Oleomonas cavernae: one gene and its partner. The main gene of each other region encodes a partner of the protein of the gene in region 2 in a complex. Links are inferred from orthologs where the notes say so. Each region holds a gene or a part of one and is shown on either strand. Other genes may lie near its edges.

Region 1 (3,306 bases), 600 kb from region 2 along the record:
CGCGGGCAGGCCCAGCGTGGTATCGGGATCGAGCAGGGCGACATCGGGCAGCAGCCGGCGCGAGACCACGCCGCGCTTCTCGTCATTGTCGGTCGTCACGATCGAGATCGGCGTGACCTCCGATCCCGTGCCGGCGGTGGTCGGCACCAGAATCAGCGGCAGCCTTGCCCCTTGCGCCAACTCGACGCCATAGATGGTTTCCAGGTCGCACGGGCTGCGCACCAGGTAGGCGACCAGCTTGGCGGTATCCATGGCGCTGCCGCCGCCAAAGCCGATGACCGCGTCGACCAGGGCCTGCCGCGCCGCATCGGCCGCGGCCACGACGATGCGCACCGGCGGATCGGCCTGGACCTGGTCGTAGACGGTGACGGCGATCCCGGCCGCGCGCAGGGCCGCCACGGCCGGCTCGATCAGGCCGGCCTTCACCAGGCCGGGATCGGTCACCAGCAGGGCATGGCGGGCGTGGACATCGCGCAGGATGGCCGGCAGGTCGGCCACGGCGCCGGGGCGCAGGACGATCCGCGGCGTGGTCGAGAAATCGAGAGCAATGGCGTTCGGCACAACGTCCCCCAGGGGTCACTGACAGGGGTCGTACAATAGCCCGCCGGCCGCCGCAATCGCACCCTTGCGCCGGGGCAAAGGAAAGCCCCGCAAGTCCTGGAAACCTCCCGGTATTCCAAGCCTCGCGGGGCTGGGTAATTTGGTGGGCCGTGTAGGGGTCGAACCTACGACCTAGTGATTAAGAGTCACCCGCTCTGCCAACTGAGCTAACGGCCCGATTCCGCGACTAGCGTGTCGGGAGGCGGGTAGATACCAAGCCGCCGCCGGCTTGTCGAGGACTTCATGCAAAAAAATTCAGGTGCGGTCGCCGGTCGCACCATTGGCCGGCGCCAGCGCGGTGCGCGATACCGGATCCAGGCGCATGGCTTCGCGCAGGATGTCGGCGGCGACGGGGGCCGCGGCCGAAGAGCCGCCGCCGCCATGCTCGACGATGACGGCACAGGCATAGCGCGGATTGTCGACCGGGCCGAAGCCCACGAACAGCGCATGGTGGCGCTCGTGCCAGGGCTTATCCTGCTCGCGCCGGCGCACGCCCGACAGGCGCTCCGCCCGGCTGATGCGCACCACCTGGCTGGTCCCGGTCTTGCCGCCGATCTGCATGCCCGGTTCGGTCACGCGTGAGCGGAAGGCCGTGCCCGACTGGCTGTTGGTGACCCGAATCATGCCCCTGACCGCCAGGTCCAGCCAACGCTTGTCGATATCCATCGCCGGCGCCGCTTCCGCCGCGCCAGGCGGCGCCTTGGCCAGGCGCGGCACCACCGCGCGACCGCCGTTGACCAGGCGCGCGGTCATCGTCGCCAGTTGCAGGGGTGTTGCCAGCACGTAACCCTGGCCGATGCCGGCGATCACGGTCTCGCCCTGCTGCCAGGGCTTCTTCAGGGCCTTTTCCTTCCACATCGTGGTCGGGATCAGGCCCGGCCGCTCGCCCGGCAGTTCGATCCCCAGCTTCTCGCCCAGGCCGAACTTGCGCACCCCTTCCGCCAGCCGGTCGACGCCGACCCGGCGCGCGACATCATAGAAGAAGCAGTCGCAGGACTGTTCCAGCGCCGTCTGGAAATCGACCGTGCCGTGGCCGCCCTTCTTCCAGCAATAGAAGGTATGGGTGCCGAGCTGGAACGAGCCGGGGCAGAACACGGTATGGGAGGGCTGGATGATTCCGGCATCCAGGGCCGTGACCCCGACCACCATCTTGAAGGTCGAGCCCGGCGGGTACTGGCCGCTGATCGGCTTGTTGATCAGCGGGCTGCGCGGGTGGCTCTGCAGCGTGTTCCATTCGGTCTTGCTGAGGCCCACGTTGAACGGCGTCGGGTCGAAGCCGGGGGTGGAGACGCAGACGATCAGTTCGCCCGTGTGCACGTCCATGACGACGACGGCGCCGCTTTCCTCGCCCAGGCGCTCGTGGGCGAAGCGCTGCAGCGCAAGGTCCAGGGCCAGCACGACATCCTCGCCCGGCTGGCCCTCGTCGCGCGTCAGTTCGCGGATCATGCGGCCGTAGGCGTTGACCTCGACCTGGCTGGCCCCGGCCTTGCCGCGCAGGGCGGAATCGAAGCTGCGCTCGACGCCGTTCTTGCCGATCTTGAACCCGGGGAGTTGCAGCACCGGATCGGCGCTTTCGGCGATGTCCTTGTCGCTGACCGAGGCGACGTAGCCGATCACATGGGCCAGTTCGGGCCCGAACGGGTAGTAGCGGGTCTCGCCCACGTCGGGCTGGATGCCGGGCAGTTCGGGGCTGTGGACATTGACCGCGGCGAACTCGCTCCAGCTCAGGTTCTCGAGCACGGTGACCGGCATGAAGGCACGCACCCGGCCCATCTCGCGCCGGATCCGGCGCAACTGGTGTTCGGGGATCGGCACGATGGCGTTGAGGCCGGTCAGGGTGGCATCGACATCGTCGCTCTGTTCCGGGATCAGCACGACGCGGAAATTCTGCCGGCCGGTCGCCAACTCGTTGCCGAAGCGGTCGAGAATGCGGCCCCGCGTCGGCGCCAGCAGGCGCAGGTTGATGCGATTGTCTTCCGCCAGCATCTGGAAGCGCTGGCCGTCGACCACCTGAAGCTGGTACATGCGCCCGGCCAGCACCGCCAGCAGGCCGAGCTGGCCGCCGGCGAGCAGCAATGCCCGCCGGGTAAAGGTCTTGGCGCGAAGATTGTCGTTCTTCTCGTTGTTCATCGGAATTCCTCGAGCGAATCGAGGAGCCGGACGATCTGGCCGAAGATCCAGCTGGCCAGCGGATAGAGCGCGATCGACAGCAGCATCTGCATGACGAAGGGCTGCAGCTCGATCAGGCGGGCGCCGTGCAGGCTGCCCAGCAGCCAGCCCGCCCCCGCCGCCAGGAAGGCGACGACGCCGAAGCCGAACCAGGCGATGCCGAAGGTGCGCGCGGTGAAGACCCGGCGCTCACGCGCCACGAACTGCTGCACCCCCAGCAGGATCAAGGTGCCCAGCCCGATCGGCGCGCCCGACAGGGTGTCCTGCAACAGGCCGATGATGAAGACCGCCGGCGGCGGCAGCAGGTGGGGCTGAAAAATCGTCCAGAAATAGATCAGCATCAGGGTCAGGGCCGGCCCGGCGGCATCGATCCCGCTGACGCCGGAAGGCGCCACGCCGATCAGTACGCAGACGAAGCCGACCAGCGGCGGCACCAGGAGCACCAGGTTGGCCAGCAGGCGGCGCGGCCAGGGCTCGATCACCGGTCCTGCTCCCCGGCTGCGGCCGGTGGCGCCGAGGTCACCGTGCCGGGGGGGC
Region 2 (3,260 bases):
CCCGGTTGGCGACTGGCACTCGCGGGCACCCAAGTCGCACGCCGGATCATCGGGAAACCGCCCGGCCTTGTCGGGCCAATGCACTTGAAGGCAACTGAACTGTCGGGGTGTAAGTCCCTGCGAGGCGGCGAACCAGATGGCCCAGCCCAGGTGCTCCCGGTAAAGAGACGGCGAGAATTCCACGAGCCGCACCGGCCCGCGTTCAAGTACCTGATCAAGCTGAACGCCGGGGGCCGGCACTTGCCCCTTGCTCTTGAGCTCTGCCACCGCGTTGTTGATGACCTGCCCCAAATACTCCGTGCGAAGGCCGAAGCAGATCAACTCAGGCCAGCCAAAGGTAACAGCCAAGCCGACAGTGTAGGCGAAGGGAGGTAAATTCGGGTCGTCGTTCTCCCCTGAAATGATCAGTTTGACCTGCCAGCCCACCCGCTTGACCGTGTCGATTACATCTTGCTCGGCTCTGTCGAATTCCTGAGTCACAGGCCAGCCCCTTTTCCACCCTGGGATGGTGCCTTTGCACCCCTAGAACAAATGCCCGATCCAGCCTGACATGGCGTCCCACGAGATGACGCTCATGTAGACCAGGAAGCTGATCGCGGCGATGCCGCCGACGACGCCGATCAGGGTCATCAGGCCATCCTGTTCGATCAGGCCGAGCGCCAGGAACACGATGGCGATCGACAGGGGAATGTTGGTGAAGGGGATGGGGCTTGCCAGCATCAGGCCGAGCGTCGCGACCAGCAGGCCGACGAGGCGTTCCTGGGTCCAGCCGGTGAGGAAGGCCAGGCGGGGTTTCAGCACCCGCTCCAGGCGGGTGACGACGCCCAGGCTGCCGCGCACCACCCGCTGCAGGTCGCCGGTCAGGATCGAGCGCCGCCGGACCCGCTGCGGCAACCAGGGCCGGGGCAGGCCGATGGCCATCTGCAGGGCGATGAAGGCGATGGGAAAGCCGGCGATGGCCGAGAGGCCGGGCGGCGTGATCGGCAGGGTGGTGGGCAGGGCCAGCAGCAGGATCAGCAGGCCGAAGCCGCGTTCGGCCAGGGGATCGACGATCTCGCCGATCGAAATGCGCTCGCCCGAATAGCCGAAGGCGAGGGTGACCAGGGCTTCCGCCGCGGTCGGCTCGCGCAGGGTGTGCTTGTCCTTGTGACGCGCCACGAAGCCTCGCTTGAGCAACTAACTATGGTCGAGCCGGCGCGCCAGCCGGCGTTCGCGGTGGACCGAGACCGACAGGATCAGGCCCACGCCGATCATCAGGGTCATGGTCGCCGAGCCGCCGTAGGAGACCAGCGGCAAGGGAATGCCCACCACCGGGATCAGGCCCATGACCATGGAGAGGTTGATGAAGACATAGAGGAATAATTGGGTACCGATGCCCAGCGCGACAAGGCGCCCGAACTGGTGACGTGAACCAAGCCCGATCGCCAGGGCATAGCCGAAGACGCAGACGTAGAGCAGGATCAGCAGCAAGCCGCCGATCATGCCGAATTCCTCGGCCAGTTGCGGGAAGATGAAGTCGGTATGCACCTCGGGGACAAAGCGCAACTGGCTTTGCGTCCCCAGCAGGTAGCCCTTGCCGAACACCCCGCCCGAGCCCAGCGCGATCATCGATTGCAGGATGTTGTAGCCGGCGCCCAGCGGATCGGCTTCCGGGTTGAGGAAGGTCAGCACCCGGCGGCGCTGGTAGTCGTGCAGGAATTCCCAGGCAACGGGCAGGGCGCCGATGCCCGCCGCGATGATGATGCCGAATTTCCACAGGCGCACCCCGGCCAGGAAGAAGATCGCGCCCGAGCCCAGCAACAGCAGGCTCGCGGTGCCTAAGTTGGGCTGCTTCAGCACCAGCGCGACCGGCAGCAGGACCATGAGCAGGGGCACGATCAGCACCGTCGGCCGGCCGATCTGTTCGGGCATGACGCCGTGGAAATAGCGGGCGAGGGCCAGCACCAGGGCCAGTTTCATGATCTCGGAGGGCTGGATCTGGAAAAACCCCAGGTCGATCCAGCGTTGCGCGCCCATGCCGATCGAGCCCATCACCTCGACGCCGACCAGGCCCGCCAGGGTCACGCCGTACAGCACATAGGCGTAGCGGGCATAGAGCGAGACGTCGATCACGGCGACCACGACCATGACGCCCAGGCCGACGACGAAGCGCGCCAACTGCCGCCCCGCCCAGGGATCCCACTTGCCGCCGGCGCTGGAATAGAGCATGGCGACGCCGATCGCCGCGATGGCGATCACCAGCAGCACGAGGCCCCAGTTGATCGACAGGAGGCGCGTCCCCAGGGACGGGTTTTCGTCGCGGCTCGAATAGAAGCTCAACGCTCGGGTCTCGAAATCATGGTGTGCAGATGCCCCGTTCTAGCCCGGAACAGGCGCCAGGGCAAAGGCGCTCACGCGCGCCGGAATACCGCAGCGATGAGCAGCCAGGCCCAGCCGACCAGCATCAGGGTGCCGCCGATCGGGGCGACCAGCCCCAGGCGCAGGTCGGCCAGCGCGATGCCGTAGAGGGCGGCGGCAAAGAGCAGGGCGCCGGCGGCCAGGCAGAAGGGTGCCGCGGCCCAGACCCAGCCCTTGTCGACCAGCCGCAGGCCTGCTACCGCCGCCGCCCCGTGGATCATCTGGTAGAGGCTGGCGGTGCCGACCAGGGCCAGGGCCTCGGGCGTGGCGGTCGCTTTCAGGGCATGGGCGGCAAAGGCGCCGAGCCCCACGCCCACCAGGCCGTCGAGTGCCGCGATGACAAGGGTGAGGCGGTACAAGGCACCCTTCAGGCGACCGCCATGGCGCCGGCGAAGGCATCGGCCAGGACGTTGGCGATCCTGGCCCGGCTGTTGTCCGAGGTCAGCAGCTTTTCGTCGGCGACATTCGACAGGAAGCCGGTCTCGATCAGCAGGGCCGGCACGTCGGGCACCTTGAGCACGGCGAAATTGGCGGAACGGCGCGGGTTGTCGAGCAGGCGCAGCTTGGCGCCGGCGGTCCGCACGATGTGCGCCTTGCGCGCCAGCGCGGTGTTCAGGGAGTGGCGCCGGGTCAGGTCGAACAGGATCGCGGCCACTTCCGGGTCGGCGACGCCGATGTCGATGCCGTGGATCAGGTCGGCGGCGTTTTCCCGGTCGGCGATGGCCGCGGCGAGGCCGTCCGACGCCTTTTCCGACAGGGTATAGGCCGACAGGCCGCGGGCATCGGGGTTGGGCGCCGAATCGGCGTGGATCGAGACGAACAGGTCGGCCTGCACGCGCTGGGCGACGGCAGCACGTTCCTGC

What was found.
Region 1: the proteins of rodA (region 2) and mrdA are in contact, whole or in part, in a crystal structure (PDB 6PL5), measured with the Thermus thermophilus proteins. The link is inferred for Oleomonas cavernae from one-to-one orthologs. Residues at the interface, in WP_223903423.1 of Thermus thermophilus: Phe161, Val165, Phe168, Val169, Leu172, Pro198, Tyr199, Glu202, Tyr211, Arg212, Asp213, Gln220, Val221, Gln223, Ser224, Ile226, Ala227, Ile228, Gly229, Ser230, Gly266, Phe267, Val270, Leu274, Tyr277, Gly278, Leu281, Phe285, Leu289, Arg297; in WP_223903432.1 of Thermus thermophilus: Arg4, Ile5, His6, Leu8, Ala9, Phe12, Ala15, Leu16, Leu19, Gly20, Arg22, Ala23, Trp24, Leu26, Gln27, Val28, Tyr31, Tyr34, Leu36, Leu43, Thr45, Asp47, Lys156, Gln157, Gly158, Ser160, Val184, Leu201, Glu202.

Annotation. Positions count from the first base shown.
Region 1 is NZ_QYUK01000011.1:1,617,032-1,620,337, forward strand. Bases 294-3,290 are described here. They hold mrdA (penicillin-binding protein 2), read right to left. Parts: upstream 2,731-3,290; coding sequence 856-2,730; downstream 294-855. Other genes in these bases: D3874_RS11470 (iron-containing alcohol dehydrogenase), read right to left, coding at 294-561; mreD (rod shape-determining protein MreD), read right to left, coding at 2,727-3,251; mreC (rod shape-determining protein MreC), read right to left, coding at 3,289-3,290. In the rest of the region: more of D3874_RS11470, read right to left, coding at 1-293; more of mreC, read right to left, coding at 3,291-3,306. UniProt on the Escherichia coli protein: Catalyzes cross-linking of the peptidoglycan cell wall. Responsible for the determination of the rod shape of the cell. Is probably required for lateral peptidoglycan synthesis and maintenance of the correct diameter during lateral and centripetal growth.
Region 2 is NZ_QYUK01000011.1:2,218,409-2,221,668, reverse strand. Bases 249-3,199 are described here. They hold rodA (rod shape-determining protein RodA), read right to left. Parts: upstream 2,320-3,199; coding sequence 1,177-2,319; downstream 249-1,176. Other genes in these bases: D3874_RS14450 (N-acetylmuramoyl-L-alanine amidase family protein), read right to left, coding at 2,765-3,199; D3874_RS14455 (DUF423 domain-containing protein), read right to left, coding at 2,391-2,756; D3874_RS14465 (exopolysaccharide biosynthesis protein), read right to left, coding at 523-1,158; D3874_RS14470 (DUF4262 domain-containing protein), read right to left, coding at 249-480. In the rest of the region: more of D3874_RS14470, read right to left, coding at 1-248; more of D3874_RS14450, read right to left, coding at 3,200-3,260. UniProt on the Escherichia coli protein: Peptidoglycan polymerase that is essential for cell wall elongation. Also required for the maintenance of the rod cell shape. Functions probably in conjunction with the penicillin-binding protein 2 (mrdA).